Regions from separate parts of the Streptomyces sp. WAC 06738 genome, predicted to be linked through region 2. Evidence: riboswitches for the same ligand, from Rfam matches in the RefSeq annotation. Region 2 holds a riboswitch; the other holds the start of a gene.
The links. Region 2 has a riboswitch for glycine ahead of gcvT (glycine cleavage system aminomethyltransferase GcvT). Riboswitches for the same ligand answer to the same signal wherever they lie in the genome.
Positions count from the first base shown of each region.

Region 1: it holds a riboswitch for glycine, as region 2 does, so the genes downstream of both, gcvP (aminomethyl-transferring glycine dehydrogenase) here and gcvT (glycine cleavage system aminomethyltransferase GcvT) in region 2, are expected to answer to the same signal.

Region 1 is NZ_CP029618.1:392,612-400,486, forward strand. Features, by position in the region: gene DMB38_RS01475 (hypothetical protein) at 343-927, shown strand; gene DMB38_RS01480 (DUF5999 family protein) at 1,184-1,390, shown strand; gene gcvP (aminomethyl-transferring glycine dehydrogenase) at 1,515-4,412, opposite strand; glycine riboswitch at 4,591-4,687, opposite strand; gene DMB38_RS01490 (PRC-barrel domain-containing protein) at 4,840-5,226, shown strand; gene DMB38_RS01495 (DNA polymerase IV) at 5,256-6,626, opposite strand; gene DMB38_RS01500 (MerR family transcriptional regulator) at 6,741-7,286, opposite strand; gene DMB38_RS01505 (bifunctional nuclease family protein) at 7,497-7,875, opposite strand, start outside.
Region 2 is NZ_CP029618.1:6,077,437-6,085,311, reverse strand. Features, by position in the region: gene DMB38_RS26865 (ABC transporter permease) at 1-194, opposite strand, end outside; gene DMB38_RS26860 (enhanced serine sensitivity protein SseB C-terminal domain-containing protein) at 565-1,365, opposite strand; gene DMB38_RS26855 (enhanced serine sensitivity protein SseB) at 1,498-2,271, opposite strand; gene DMB38_RS26850 (hypothetical protein) at 2,403-3,008, shown strand; gene DMB38_RS26845 (AAA family ATPase) at 3,070-3,633, opposite strand; glycine riboswitch at 3,798-3,896, shown strand; gene gcvT (glycine cleavage system aminomethyltransferase GcvT) at 4,045-5,178, shown strand; gene gcvH (glycine cleavage system protein GcvH) at 5,280-5,654, shown strand; gene glyA (serine hydroxymethyltransferase) at 5,710-6,993, shown strand; gene DMB38_RS26825 (L-serine ammonia-lyase) at 7,119-7,875, shown strand, end outside.

The DNA of each region.
Region 1 (7,875 bases), 5.7 Mb from region 2:
GACCGCACACCGCCGGGCGCGCGCACCACCGCCCGCCGATCCGCCGCGATCCCCGGCGAGATCCGGCCGACCCCGGGTGCCGGCCGTGACCGCGCCCGCCAGGTGATTCTCGCTGATGTTCCGGAAAGACCAGCGGATATGCGACCGAGAATCCTCTTGCGGAATTCACCCGGACGGCTAGGCGGAAGGACTCCCACCGCTAGTCGTATAAAATTCGCGAACGAGGCAGAGAGTTGGCGCCCCCTTGCACGGATGCGGTCCCCTCTGGCCCCGCTAGCAGACAGCGCCGTCCGCATCTTGCCCCCTGCTCTGCTCCACGTCTGTCGAAGGTAGGCGACCCCTATGCCGCTCAGCGTCCTTACGCCCCCCTCCCCGGCTCTGCGCAGCGTCAACGCCGCGCTGAAGTCCCCGACGGCGGTGCGCGGGACCCGTGCGCTCGCGCCGGTCTCCGGGAGCCCGGCGGACGCGACGGACGCGCTGCCCGTCCACGTCCTGGCGGGGGTCGGCGCCGCGGACGGCACACCCCGCGCGGCGCTCACAGGCTGGCGGTTCCACCTCGCCGCCGAGGGCCGCGTCGTCGCCGCCGCGGAGGCGCGGATCACCCCGGACGGCTGGGCGTTCTCGCACTTCTCCGAGGGCCCGTACGTCGCCTCCACCCAACGCGCCCTGCGCCAGGCCGAGTCCCTGCCCGCCCTGCTGCAGCCGCGGCTGCTGTCCGTACCCGAGCTGTACATGGTGACGCTCTGGCTGCGCGCCGACGCCACCGCGCCGGCCGAGTCGGGCACGGTCGACCCGGCGGATCTGCTGGTGCCGCTGGCGCCCGCGCCGCCCGGCATCCGGGCCCACCGCGCGCACCGCGCCGGCGATCTGCTGCCCGCGCTGCGCGACCGGCTGGCGGGCGCGCGGCTGCTCGGCTCCTCCGCCTGATCACGGCGAGGTCACGGTCTGATCACCGCTGTGGACTAGTCCACTCCCGCCGGTGCACCCCCCGAAAGGATGGTCCGGCACCGGGCAACCGCCCGCGAGGGTGATGCGTCTTCTGCCCCGGAGACCACCTGCCGGTAAATCCCTGCGAATTGACGCGCGCGGGGGAACACTGGTTGGGGAACGAGTCGACACGGGGGCGGCGATGACATCTGCAGACCGCAGGACCGAGACCACGAAACGGCGAGAGTACCCAGCCATGTGCCAGCACCAGCCACCCTGTCCCACCGCCCAGTCCACCGACCGGGAGGCGGCGCGCCCGGTGGCGCACCACCCGGAGCAGGGCTGGAGCCTCCTCTGCAACGGCGTTCTGCTGTTCGAGGACACCGGCGAGCTGCTGCCCGACGGCCGGATCATCGCGCCGCACCGACCGCCGAACGCCGACGACGTGACCGCCGCGGCCTGACCTGCCCGGGCGGCGGCACCGGCCGCCGCCCGCCGGCGGGCTTCCGCGGCCGCCCGCACGCACCGCACGCACCCGGCCCGGCGCGGGGGCGCCGGGCCGGGTGCGGTACGCGCGCGGGCGTACGTCAGTCGTCGTATTCGTCCAGCGGGGGGCACGAGCACACCAGGTTCCGGTCGCCGTAGGCGCCGTCGATCCGGCGCACCGGCGGCCAGTACTTGTCCGCGGGCGTCACCCCGGCCGGGAAGACGGCCTCCGCACGCCCGTACGGGTGCTTCCACTCCCCCGCGAGCTGCGCCGCGGTGTGCGGCGCGCCGACCAGCGGGTTGTCGTCCTTGTCCCACTCCCCCGTGCCGACCCGCTCGATCTCCCGCCGGATCGCGATCATCGCCTCGCAGAACCGGTCGAGTTCGCTCAGGTTCTCGCTCTCGGTCGGCTCGATCATCAGCGTCCCGGCCACCGGGAACGACATCGTCGGGGCGTGGAAGCCGTAGTCGATCAGCCGCTTGGCCACGTCGTCGATGGACACGCCCGTCGCCTTGGTCAGCGGCCGTACGTCGACGATGCACTCGTGCGCGACGAGCCCGCCGGGACCCGTGTACAGCACCGGGAAGTGCGGCTCCAGCCGCCTGGCCACGTAGTTGGCGCCGAGCACCGCGACCTGGCTGGCGCGGCGCAGCCCATCTTCGCCCATGAGCTTCATGTACGCCCACGAGATCGGCAGGATCCCGGCCGAGCCCCACGGCGCCGCCGAGACCGGTCCCACGCCCGTCTCGGGGCCCGCGGCGGGCTGCAGCGGGTGGTTCGGCAGGTACGGGGCGAGGTGCTCGCGGACGGCGACCGGGCCGACGCCGGGACCGCCGCCGCCGTGCGGGATGCAGAACGTCTTGTGCAGGTTCAGGTGCGAGACGTCGCCGCCGAACTTCCCGGGGCCCGCGAGGCCGACGAGCGCGTTGAGGTTGGCGCCGTCCACGTACACCTGGCCGCCGGCGGCGTGCACGGCGTCGCAGATCTCCGTGATGTGCTCCTCGAACACGCCGTGCGTCGAGGGGTAGGTGACCATGAGCACGGCCAGCTCGTCGCCGTACTGCCCGATCTTCGCGCGGAGGTCGTCCGCGTCGACCTCGCCGTTCTCCGCGGTCTTCACGACCACGACCCTCATGCCGGCCATCACCGCGGAGGCGGCGTTGGTGCCGTGCGCGGAGGACGGGATGAGGCAGACGGTGCGGCGCTCGTCGCCGTTGGCGCGGTGGTACGCCCGTACGGCCAGCAGGCCCGCCAGCTCGCCCTGCGATCCCGCGTTGGGCTGCAGGGAGACCTTGTCGTAGCCGGTGACGGCGGCCAGGCCCTCCTCCAGCTCGCGGATCAGCGTCAGATAACCCGCGGCCTGGTCGGCGGGCGCGAAGGGGTGCAGCCCGGCGAACTCGGGCCAGGTGACGGCCTCCATCTCCGCGGTCGCGTTGAGCTTCATCGTGCAGGAGCCGAGCGGGATCATGCCGCGGTCCAGCGCGTAGTCCCGGTCGGCGAGCGTGCGCAGGTAGCGCAGCAGGGCGGTCTCGGAGCGGTGCCGGTGGAAGACCGGGTGGGTCAGGTACGCGTCGGTGCGCAGCAGACCTGCGGGCAGCGCGTCGGCGGTGGCGGCGTCCAGCTCGCCGACATCCCGGCCTGGGACGCCGAAGGCGTCCCAGACGACGGCCAGGTGCTCGCGGACCGTGGTCTCGTCGCAGGAGATACCGACGTGGTCGGCGTCGGCGAGGCGGAGGTTGACGCCTGCGTTGCGGGCGCGGGCAGTCACCTCGGCGGCCCGGCCGGGGACGCGGACGGTGACGGTGTCGAAGAACGCGTCGTGCACGACCTCGGCGTCGCCGGCGCGCAGGCCCGCGGCGAGGATCGCGGCGAAGCGGTGGGTGCGCCGGGCGATGGCCGCCAGGCCCTCGGGGCCGTGGTAGACGGCGTACATCGACGCCATCACGGCGAGCAGCACCTGCGCGGTACAGATGTTGCTGGTGGCCTTCTCGCGGCGGATGTGCTGCTCGCGCGTCTGGAGGGCCAGCCGGTACGCCTGCGCGCCGTCCGCGTCCTTAGAGACGCCGACGAGCCGCCCCGGCAGGCTGCGCGCGAACTTCTCGCGTACGGACATGTAGCCGGCGTGCGGCCCGCCGAAGCCCATCGGCACCCCGAACCGCTGGCTGGAGCCGACCGCGATGTCGGCGCCGAGCGACCCGGGCGAGGTCAGCAGGGTGAGCGCCAGGAGGTCGGCGGCGACGGTGACGACGGCGCCCAGCTCGTGCGCCCGCTCGATGACGGGCGCGAGGTCCCGTACGGCACCGGAGGCGCCCGGATACTGCAGCAGCACGCCGAAGACGCCGCGCTCGGCGGCCTCGGCCGGGATGCCGTCGGCGAGGTCCGCGACGACGACCTCGACGCCGGTCGGCTCCGCGCGGGTGCGCAGCACGGCGACGGTCTGCGGCAGGGTGTCGGCGTCGACCAGGAAGACGCCGTCCTTGACCTTGCCGACACGCCGGGACAGGGCCATCGCCTCGGCGGCGGCCGTGCCCTCGTCGAGCAGCGAGGCGCCGGCGGTGGGCAGCCCGGTGAGGTCGGAGACGACGGTCTGGAAGTTGAGGAGCGCCTCCAGGCGGCCCTGGGAGATCTCCGGCTGGTACGGGGTGTACGCCGTGTACCAGGCGGGGTTCTCCATGACGTTGCGCAGGATGACCGGCGGCGTGTGGGTGCCGTGGTAGCCGAGGCCGATCATGGAGGTGAGCACCTCGTTGCGCGCCGCCAGGCCGCGCAGCTCGGCCAGCACCTCGGCCTCGGAGCGGGCCGCGGGCAGCGTGAACGCGCCGGTGCCCTTGATCGAGCCGGGTACGGCGGCCTCCGTCAGCTCGTCCAGCGAGCCGTAGCCGACCTGGGCGAGCATCTTGGCCCGGTCGCCCGCGTCCGGTCCTATGTGGCGCTGCTCGAAGGGCGTGTCGCGCTCCAGGGCGGACAGCGGAATGCGGTGGGCGTTCGTCTCGGACAAAGGGGCCTCCTGGTCGCGCGGACCTTCGCGGATGCCCCTGGGCCGGGCACCCGTACGGCCTCCCCCTCTGTCATCCGGACCTGAGAGCTTCACCGGCACGCCCTGACCGGGCGCGGCGCGGCTTGCACCGTCGGTGAGGAGGGGCCGCGCGGCGGCCCGCCCTGCTTTCCAGAGTGACCTCGTCCGTGCGGTACGGGGGCCTGAGAGATTCCGGGGAGGAGTTGCTCCTTCGGCGCCTCCGGCTGGCGGGCGGAGGACTCTCCCGCACGGGGTCTGCAGCCACGATCAGCGTACCAGCGCACGCCCCCGCGCATCCCGGCGCGGGCGCCGGCTCCCGTGCGCCCGGGCGGCGCCCGCCGAGTGGCCGCGGGCCGGGTTGTGCCGTTACGTGGAGGCAGCGGAGCTGTGACGAGAGGTGGGAGGCACCGTGCAGACCGACATCGACCCCCGGAGCCTGATCGGCGTGCGCGCGTACGACAGCAACGGCGACAAGCTCGGGACCGTCGACGAGGTGTACCTCGACGACGCCACCGGCGCCCCGCAGTGGGCTGCGCTGCGCACGGGCCTCTTCCACCGGGACGCGTTCGTGCCGCTGGGGCCGAGCGAGCTGGCGGACGAAGGGCTGCGGGTGCCGTACGAACGGGAGCTGATCAAGGACGCGCCGGACTTCGGCGTCGGCCGGCATCTCTCCCCCGAACAGGAACTCCAGCTCTACCACCACTACGGCATGACGCTGCCGCCCGAGGTCGCCAAGACCCGCCCGCAGCAGCCGAAGGACCGGGACTTCGGCGAGGTCGCCGGCTCCGACGACTGACCGGGCCCCCGGGCGTGGGCCGGAGGACATCAGCCGCCCGGCACCAGCGGCAGCGGGTCCGCGGGCGCCAGCGCCGGGTCGTCCACGGCGAACGTCCGCACCCGCCCCGGCGCCGAGCCCGGCACCTCGAACCGCACCGTGACCCGGCCGACGCCGCTGCCCTGCACCCAGCCCGGGCCGTGCTCCGCGTGCCGCACGTCCAGCCCCGGCAGCCAGTGCGGCGCCGCCGGCTCCGGCTCCGCCGGGGCGGGCGGCGGAGGCGGCTCCGGCGGCGGCAGCGCCACCGGGCCGTCGGCGTCCACGGGACCATGCTGCACCTCCGGCGCCTGACCGGCCTGCGCGAACAGGTCCTCCTGCGTGAAGTCCGCGAGCCCGCTCACGCCGACGCCCAGCAGCCGCACGCCCGCGGTCGTCTCCACGCTGTCCAGCAGCCGCAGCGCCGCCTCGGTGACCACGGCCGGGTCGTCCGTGGGCCCGCGCAGGGTCTCGGAGCGGGTGAGGGTGGAGAAGTCGTACCGCCGGACCTTGAGGACCACCGTGCGGCCGGAGCGCCCCGCGCCGCGCAGCCGGGTCACACACCGCCGTGCCAGCCGCTCGACCTCGGTGCGGATCCGGACCCGGTCGGTGAGGTCGACGTCGAAGGTGTCCTCGACGGAGACGGACTTGGTGTCCCGGTCCGCGACCACCGGCCGCTCGTCCAGGCCCAGCGCCATCACGTGGATCCCGGTGCCGTGCGCCTTGCCCAGCAGCCGCACCATCTCGTCCTCGCCGGCGTCCGTGACCTCCCCGACCGTGGTGATCCCGGCCCGGCGCAGCGTGTCCGCCGTCGCCGGGCCGACGCCGGGCAGCGTGCGCACGCTCATCGGCCCGAGCAGCGCCCGCTCGCCGCCCGGCGGGACCACGACGAGCCCGTCGGGCTTGGCCAGCTCGGAGGCGACCTTGGCGAGCATCTTGGAGGCGGCGAGCCCGACGGACCCGGTGAGGCCGGTGGCGGCGCGGATGTCGGCGCGCAGCCGGCGCGCCACGTCCCGGCACGCCCCCTCCTCCGCGGGCGTGCCGCCGGCTTCGAGGTCGACGAACGCCTCGTCCAGGCTCAGCGGCTCCACCAGCGGCGACAGCTCCCCGAGCAGCGCCATGACCTGGCCGCTGACCTGCTGGTAGAGCCGGAAGCGGGGGATGAGGAACGCGGCGTTCGGGCAGAGCCTGCGGGCCATGCCCATGGCCATGGCCGAGTGCACCCCGAAGACCCGGGCCTCGTACGACGCGGTGGCCACCACGCCGCGGGGGCCGAGGCCGCCGACGATCACGGCCTTGCCCTTCAGGCTCGGCTTGGCGGCCTGCTCGACGGCGGCGTAGAACGCGTCCATGTCCAGGTGCAGGACCGACGGCGCGCTTCTCACACGGTGATGGTCCCCCATGGGTACGACATCGGCCCGCAGCGGCCGTCAGGCGGCCGCGACGGCGCCGTACGGGCCGGGGCGCGGGACGCCGCCGGCAAGGCGGCCGGAGGGGCGTCAGCCGGCGCGGCTGCGGCGGCGCGCCAGCTCGTCGGCCGCGTTCTGCCCGACCAGCGTCTCGCCGGTGTCGATGCGCTCCGCGTGCAACTGCGCGAGGGCCGCCTGCACGTCGCTCCAGACCACGCCGACGGCGATCCCGAAGATCCCCTGGCCGCCCTGGAGCAGTTCGACGACCTCGTCGGATGACGTGCACTCGTAGACCGTGGCGCCGTCGCTGATGAGGGTCATCCGCCGCAGGTCGGCCGGTTCCGCGGCGCGCAGGTGGCGCACGGCCGTCCTGATGCTCTGCAGCGAGACCCCGGCGTCCAGCAGCCGCTTGACGATCTTGAGGACGACGACGTCGTGGGAGCCGTAGAGCCGCTGGGCACCCGAGCCGTTCGCCCGGACGCTCGGCTCCACCAGGCCCGTACGGGCCCAGTAGTCGAGCTGGCGGTACGTGATGCCGGCCGCGGCGCACGCCGCGGGTCCCCGGTAGCCGACCTCGTCCGGGGCCGCGGACGCGGCCTGCGGCCGCCTCGCGGGCTCCGCGCCGCGCCCGTACAGCGGCACCGCTCCGCCCCCGCCGGCCCATCTCCCGCCGTCCGTGACCACCACGCCGACCTCCCGCTCCCTGACCTGCCACCCGACGGTAGGCAGTCGCCCCGGGCGCGTCAACGAACGCCACACGGGGCACGCCGGGTGCTCATCACCCTACGGGTGGTTTGCCGACGGCGCCCGTACGGTAGGCCCGCGCGGGCTACCGGGGGGCGCCTCTCACTGGGGGTTCGTACCGAAGTCCTCGGGCGTGATCTGGTCGAGGAACTCGCGGAACTTCTCCACCTCGTCCTCCTGCTCGTCCGGGATCGAGATCCCCGCGTCGTTGAGCACGCCCTCGCTGCCGTAGATCGGCGTGCCGGTACGCAGCGCCAGCGCGATCGCATCGGAGGGGCGAGCGCTCACCTCGGCGCCGCCGGAGAAGACCAGCTCGGCGTAGAACACGCCCTCCCGCAGGTCGGTGATCCGGACCTCGGACAGCTCCTGGCCGACCGCGTCCAGCACGTTCTTGAACAGGTCATGGGTCAGCGGGCGCGCGGGGGTCATGCCCTGCTGCGCGAAGGCGATCGCCGTCGCCTCCCCAGGACCGATCCAGATG
Region 2 (7,875 bases):
GGCCGGGAGAGCGCGGCGATCAGGATGAGGAGCACCACGAGGACGCCGCCGGCCATGGCGACGCGGTCGCGCTTCAGCCGCATCCAGGCGATACGCCCGAGCGAACGGCCCTCGATCCGGCTCTTGTCCACGCCCTCGACGAGAGCTTCCGGCGTCGCCTCGGTGGCGCCGGTGGTCTCGATAGGTGCCGTCATGTTGTGGGGACCCCTCTCGAGCGGCGGCGTCCCGCCGTCGTCTGCCGCGGTAGCGGCTCAATCGCTTCGCTGGTGCAAGTCATGCCGTGGTGCCGTGATCCGTGGTGCCGTCGTGCCTGGTGCCCGTACCGGGTGATCGTGAAGCCCTGCCGTCGCACAGGGGAACGACAGCTTCCTGCGGGGGGAGTCTTCAATGCGCCTGCGATCACTCGCCAGACCCCAAGGGGAATGGATGCGCAAACGTGATGCGAAGCAGTGGATAACCGTTATCCGGACATCCGACCGCCGCTGAGCGGATCTTCGCCGGGCCGATATCGGGATAGTGCGGATATAACGGAGTCGGACGGGAGGGCGGGGCGGGGCCGAAGGCTCAGAACTGCGGGGCGGGTCCCGGCTGCCAGCCGGACTGCGCGGCGCCGCCCGCGGAGTGCGGCGGCGGGTAGCCGTAGCCGGCGGGCGGGGCGGCCGGGCCGCCGCCGTAGGCGCCGCGGTCGAAGAACGGCCGGGAGTTCGCCCGCATCCACATCGCCACCGGGTCGTGGTCGTCGGCCAGCGCCACCGTGGAGACCGCGAGGCCCGGGGGCACGGCGGCCACGGACTCCTGCATCATCGACTGCGCCGCGGCGACGGACTGCGCGCCCGTGTCGTACAGGTCGATGCCGATGGCGAGGTACGGCTCGCCGAGCACCGGCTGCACCCAGGCGCGGCAGAGCGTGCGCACGGCGGGGGTGCGGTGGGCGGTCTGGCCCAGCAGGGCGTAGAACTGCGCGACGTCCACGACCGGTTCCGCGATCCGCAGCGGGCCCGCGGGCAGCCGGTCCAGGCCCGTGGCCACCCGGCGCAGGTCGAGCCAGGGGACGCCGACGCCGCCGCCCGCGGCGTGCGGGTCGAGCCAGAGGCCCCAGCGGTCGGGGTAGAGCGCGGCGGCGATCTCCGCCCCGGCGACGGGCTCGTGGGCACCGGCCCAGCCGCTGGCGGCCAGCTCGCGGTCGGAGCTGAAGCAGGGCGCGTAGGCGTGGCCCTCGATCTGCATGCTGCCGTACTGCGCGTCGGGCGAGTCGGGGCGGCCCTGCCAGAGCAGCATCCACACCTGCCCGGCGGCCAGCGCGGCGAGCAGCGCCTCGTACGCGTCGTACCTGCCGGGAGCCACCTGGCGGACCAACTGGTCCACCCCCGCTCCCGGCGCCCGCCCGCTCGCGCCCCCGTTCACCCTGGGCCCCAACCCTTCGTCTCGGCTCCCGCCGCTCCCGGGCACGCGTGTACGCCCGGAAAGGTCATCAAACCAGCTTAGAGCCTGACCGCGTCAGCCGACCCGGATGTAGAACGGCTCGACCTTGGCCCGCATCCAGGTGATCACCGGGTCCACCGCGGCGTCGAGGAAGACCAGTTGGACCTTCCACGGCACCGGCTGCGCGCCCAGCGCCCGGCCCAGCGCCTCCACCGTCGCCTGCCTGCTCTCGTCGTACGTGTCCAGCAGCTCCACCCCGATGTAGAGCTGCTCCGCACCGCCCTCGACGCTCGCGAGCCCCCGGCGCGCGCTGCGTACCACCCCGATCCGCTCGAACTCCTCCCGCGCGACCGCCAGGAAGTCCACCGGGTCGTCCTGCCAGTCCGGCGTGAACAGCCGCACCCGGCCGCCGCGCGCCTCCCCCGGCAGCCGCGCCGCCCCGCGGTCCCGGCACAGCTCGGCGACCGCCGCCGGCGGCAGCGGCACGCCGACCGTGCCGCCGGGGTTGACCGCGATGCCGACCTGCGGCGGCAGCCCGCGGGCGAACTCGCGGGCGGGCGCGACGGTGAACGACATGTGGGAGCCGCTCACCCGGAGGAACTCCTCCTGCGAGGAGAACACCGGCACGTACGGCGCGCCGCCTATCTCGGTCGTCGGCACGGGGAGCGAGGGGCTGTCGGGCCCGCCGCCCGCGGGCAGCGGCACCCAGAGGCTGCTGCGGCCCAGCACCTCCAGCAGCCGCGGGGCGGCCTGCGGGTTGCCGAGCGAGGCGGCGAGCACCTCCTCCAGCTCGTTGCCGGGGAAGCCGCCCGTGGCGGGGGGCTGCGGGGAGCGGTAGTCGAAGCTCATCGGGACCAGCCAACTCTCGGGGGATGAACGTCGGCACCCTAACGGCTGCGAGCGCTCGCGGGCGAAGCCCGCACCTGCCCACGGTGGAGTCCCCTCACCCTCACGACCTCGCGACAGGGAGCCCGTTTTCCATGCGTACGAACCGAATGGCCGGCCTCGCCGCCACCGTCGTCCCCGCCGTCGCCGGCGGCGCCCTCGTGCTCGGCATGGCCGGGCCCGTCGCCGCCGCCGGGGACGGAGCCGGGGGCGGGCACCCCGGCGGCAGGACCGCGGCCTCCGTCCCGGCCGCCACCGACGTCGACCCCTCGACGCTGCACCTGCTGGGGGAGCTCGGGCAGCTCACCGCCGCCACGGTGAGGACCGTCGAGCAGGTCCAGCAGGCGGTCGCCGACGGCGGCCGGCAGAACCCGCGCACGCTGCCCGACGTGCGCGCGCACCTGGACGCGGTGGGCGCGGCGGCGGGGGCCAAGGGCACGGTGAAGTCGATGAAGGCGCGGGAGACGACCGCCCTGGCACAGGCCGTCGGCTCGCTGCGGGAGGAGCTGGCCCGCCTGGTACGGGCCGGCCGGGCGGGCGACCGGGCGGCGGTGGCCGAGCGGTCCCCGGTGACCGTGACGGCGCTGGTACGGGTCCTCTCGGCGACGGCGGCCAGCGGGCTGGTGCCGGCGGGGCAGGTGCCGCAGACGCCGCCGAACGCGGCGGTGCCGCCGAAGCTGCCGGCGCGCTCCGGCGCGTAGCGGTCCGGTGCGCAGCGGTCTGGGCGCGGGACCGGTCCGGCGGGCAGCCGCCCGCCCGAGCTCAGCCGAAGCTGATCGAGCGCAGCGCCCCGGTCGCCTCGCCGTCCAGCACCAGTACCGAGTGGCAGCCCTCCGCCGGCTGCCCGGCGCTCGCCCAGTCCAGCAGCCTGCGGTGCGCCCACCGGTGGCGGGCGAAGGCGTACCGCGAGACGGCTCGCCCGCGCCGCGCCTGCCGCTCCCGCGCCACGTCCGCGGGCACGTCGAGCACCACGACGTGCATCCCGCGCCCGTGCCGCCTGGCCTGCCTGGTCAGCCACCACCGCACCCACGGCAGCGTGCCGCAGTCGTGCACGACGAGGCTGCCGCCCGCGCGGACCGCCAGGCGCAGCCGCGCGTAGTGGTCGATGCGGACTAACGGCCGGTAGAGGGCGTACGGCAGCCGCGTGCCCAGCTTGCGCGCCCAGCGCTCGCGCACGTACTGCGAGTCGATCAGCCGGACCGCGGCCGGCGGCTGCGTGCGGCGCATGAGCGTGCTCTTGCCGCTGCCCGGCAGCCCGGAGATCACGACGATGTCCCCCTCCGGATATCGAAGCCGTTCCCTGGAGGCCGCCTGCTCCACCGTCACGCTGCCTCCCACGCCCCGCACCGCCGCCTCTTGCCGTCCACAAGCCTCGCAACAGCGGCGGGGCTCGACAAGGACGCAACGGAAGGTGGCCTCCCACTTCTTCCCCTGTCCCGCGGTCGAGGGCGCGTGCAATGATGGGCCCCGCCAACTGCATACCGGCCGTTCGAACCCGCGCGGGAGAGTCCCGGTGCCTCGTCGCACCGGGCGCCGAAGGAGCAAGTCCTCCCTTGAATCTCTCAGGCACCAGTCACCGCGCGGGCGAGGCAGATCTGAAAAGCGGGCGTGCCCGGCCGAGCGCCGGCGCCGCCCCACCCAAGGTGCAAGCCACGCTCCCGCGGGGTCGTGGCGAACCTCTCAGGTTCCGATGACAGATGGGGAGGACACGACCACCCCCTGTCCGGGAGCCTGACGATGACCACTGAGAGCCCTGCACCGCGCCGTACCGCGCTCGACGCCACGCACCGCGCCCTCGGCGCCACCATGACCGACTTCGCCGGCTGGGACATGCCGCTGCGCTACGGCAGCGAGCGCGAGGAGCACGTCGCGGTGCGCACCCGCGCCGGCCTCTTCGACCTCTCCCACATGGGCGAGATCGCCGTCACCGGCCCGCAGGCCGCGGACCTGCTGGACTACGCCCTGGTGGGCCGGCTCTCCGCGGTGCGCCCGGGCCGCGCCCGGTACACGATGATCTGCCGCGAGGACGGCGGCATCCTCGACGACCTGATCGTCTACCGGCTCGCCGACGAGGAGTACATGATCGTCGCGAACGCCGCCAACGCCCAGGTCGTCCTGGACGCCCTCGCCGAACGGGCCGCCGGCTTCCCGGGCGCCGAGGTGCGGGACGACCGGGACGCGTACGCCCTCATCGCCGTGCAGGGCCCCAGGTCGCAGGAGATCCTGGGCCGGGTCACCGACGCGGACCTGGCCGGCCTGAAGTACTACGCGGGCCTGCCCGGCACCGTCGCCGGCGCGGACGCGCTCATCGCCCGTACCGGCTACACCGGCGAGGACGGCTTCGAGCTCTTCGTACGCCCCGCGGACGCGCCCGCCGTCTGGGCCGCGCTCACCGCGGCGGGCGCGGACGACGGCCTGGTGCCGTGCGGGCTCTCCTGCCGCGACACCCTGCGTCTGGAGGCCGGCATGCCGCTCTACGGGCACGAGCTGACCACCGCGCTCACGCCCTTCGACGCCGGGCTCGGCCGGGTCGTCAAGCTCGACAAGCCCGGCGACTTCGTCGGGCGCGAGGCGCTCGAAGAGGCCGCCGGGCGCGCCGCGGCGGAGCCGCCGCGGGTGCTGGTCGGCCTGGTCGCCGAGGGCCGGCGGGTGCCGCGCGCGGGGTACGAGGTGGTGGCCGGCGGCCGGCGCATCGGCGAGGTCACCTCCGGCGCCCCCTCCCCCACCCTGGGCAAGCCGATCGCGATGGCGTACGTGGACGCCGCGCACGCCGGTTCCGGGCCCTCGGCGGCCACCGGCGTGGGCGTCGACATCCGCGGCAGCCACGAGCCGTACGAGGTCGTCGCCCTGCCGTTCTACAAGCGCCCCTGACCGGCTCCGCGAGAGCCACCGGCCCCTTCCCGCGGCGGCCCTCGACCGCGCCACCAGCGCCCCTTTACGCCTCTGACGTCCCGATCCTGGAGAATCGCCTTATGAGCAACCCTGAGCACCTGCGCTACAGCAAGGAACACGAGTGGGTCGCGATCGCCGACGGCGTCGCCACCGTCGGCATCACCGCCCACGCCGCGAACGCGCTGGGCGACGTCGTCTTCGTCCAGTTGCCGGAGGTGGGCGCCGCGGTCAACGCGGGCGAGCCCTGCGGCGAGCTGGAGTCGACGAAGTCCGTCTCCGACCTCTACGCGCCGGTGACCGGGGAGGTCACCGAGACCAACCAGGACGTCGTGGACGACCCGGCGCTGGTGAACTCCGGGCCGTATCAGGACGGCTGGCTCTTCCGGGTGCGCGTCTCGGCCGAGGCCGCCGACCTGATGTCCGCCGCCGAGTACACCGAGTTCACCGCGGGCTGAGCTCCGCCGCCGCAGCCCCGCCCGACCGCGTCCCTCTTCTTTCCCGGAAGGTCCCATGTCCCTTCTGAACGGCTCGCTCCACGAGGTCGACCCCGAGGTCGCCGCCGCCGTGGACGCCGAGCTCAAGCGCCAGCAGTCCACCCTCGAAATGATCGCCTCGGAGAACTTCGCCCCGGTCGCCGTGCTGGAGGCGCAGGGCTCGGTCCTCACCAACAAGTACGCCGAGGGCTACCCCGGCCGCCGCTACTACGGCGGCTGCGAGTACGTCGACGTCGCCGAGGAGCTGGCCCGCGAGCGGGTCAAGGCGCTCTTCGGCGCCGAGGCGGCGAACGTCCAGCCGCACTCGGGCGCGTCGGCGAACGCGGCGGCGATGTTCGCGGTGCTGAAGCCCGGCGACACGATCCTGGGCCTGGACCTGGCCCACGGCGGGCACCTGACCCACGGCATGAAGATCAACTTCTCCGGCAAGCTGTACGACGTCGCCGCCTACCACGTCGACGCCGAGACCGGCCAGGTCGACATGGCCGAGGTCGAGCGGCTGGCCAAGGAGCGGCGGCCGAAGCTGATCATCGCCGGCTGGTCGGCGTACCCCCGGCAGCTCGACTTCGCCGGCTTCCGCCGGATCGCCGACGAGGTCGACGCGCTGCTGATGGTCGACATGGCGCACTTCGCCGGTCTCGTGGCCGCGGGCCTGCACCCCAACCCCGTGCCGTACGCGGACATCGTCACCACCACGACGCACAAGACCCTCGGCGGCCCGCGCGGCGGGGTCATCCTCTCCCGCCAGGCCCTCGCCAAGAAGATCAACTCGGCGGTCTTCCCCGGCCAGCAGGGCGGCCCGCTGGAGCACGTGATCGCGGCCAAGGCGGTGTCGTTCAAGATCGCCTCGTCCGAGGAGTTCCGCGAGCGGCAGCGGCGCACGCTGGACGGCGCCCGGATCCTGGCCGAGCGGCTGCTGCGGGACGACGCCCGCGCGGCCGGCGTCTCGGTGCTCTCCGGCGGTACGGACGTCCACCTGGTCCTGGTCGACCTGCGCGCGTCCGAGCTGGACGGCCAGCAGGCCGAGGACCGGCTCCACGAGATCGGCATCACCGTCAACCGCAACGCGGTCCCGGACGACCCCCGCCCGCCCATGGTCACCTCCGGCCTGCGCATCGGCTCGCCCGCGCTGGCCACCCGCGGCTTCGCCGCCGCGGACTTCGAGGAGGTCGCCGACGTCATCGCGGAAGCCCTCCAAGCACCCCTCACCCGCTGGGGTTCCGGCGATCCGAAGACGGCCGCACTAGCCGCCCGGGTCACCGCCCTGGCGCAGAAGCACCCGCTGTACCCCGGCCTGTAGCCCGTACGGCCCGGCGGCCCGCCGCAGCGACGCGGCGGGCCGCCGGGCCCCGGGGCCGTACGCGCAAGCCGTCACCACCCGCACCACACACGCGCACGCCCCACGCAAGGACAAGGGAGTCCCGAGTGGCCATCTCCGTCTTCGACCTCTTCTCGATCGGCATCGGCCCGTCGAGCTCGCACACGGTCGGCCCGATGCGGGCCTCCCGGATGTTCGCGCGCCGGCTGAAGAACGAGGGCCTGCTGGCCCACACCGCCGCCGTACGCGCCGAACTCTTCGGCTCCCTGGGCGCCACCGGCCACGGCCACGGCACCCCCAAGGCCGTGCTTCTCGGCCTGGAGGGCCACTCGCCGCGCACCGTCGACATCGAGTGGGCCGAGGGCGAGGTGGAGCGCATCCGCGCCACCGGGCGGCTGCACCTGCTGGGCGCCGAGATAGGGCGCGACCACGAGATCCCCTTCGACGCCTCCGCCGATCTCGTCCTGCACCGGCGCCGCTCGCTGCCGTACCACGCGAACGGCATGACGCTGGCCGCGTACGACGCGGACGGCGGGACGCTGCTGGAGAAGACGTACTACTCGGTGGGCGGCGGCTTCGTCGTCGACGAGGAGGCGGTCGGCGAGGACCGGATCAAGCTCGACGACACCGTGCTGAAGCACCCGTTCCGTACCGCGGACGAGATGCTGCGCCGCACCCGCGAGACCGGCCTGTCGCTCTCCTCGCTGATGCTGGAGAACGAGCGCGCCTGGCGCACCGAGGCGGAGATCCGCGCCGGGCTGCTGGAGATCTGGCGGGTCATGCGCGAGTGCGTCGCCCGCGGGACCGGCCGGGAGGGCATCCTCCCCGGCGGCCTGAAGGTCCGCCGCCGCGCCGCCGGCGAGG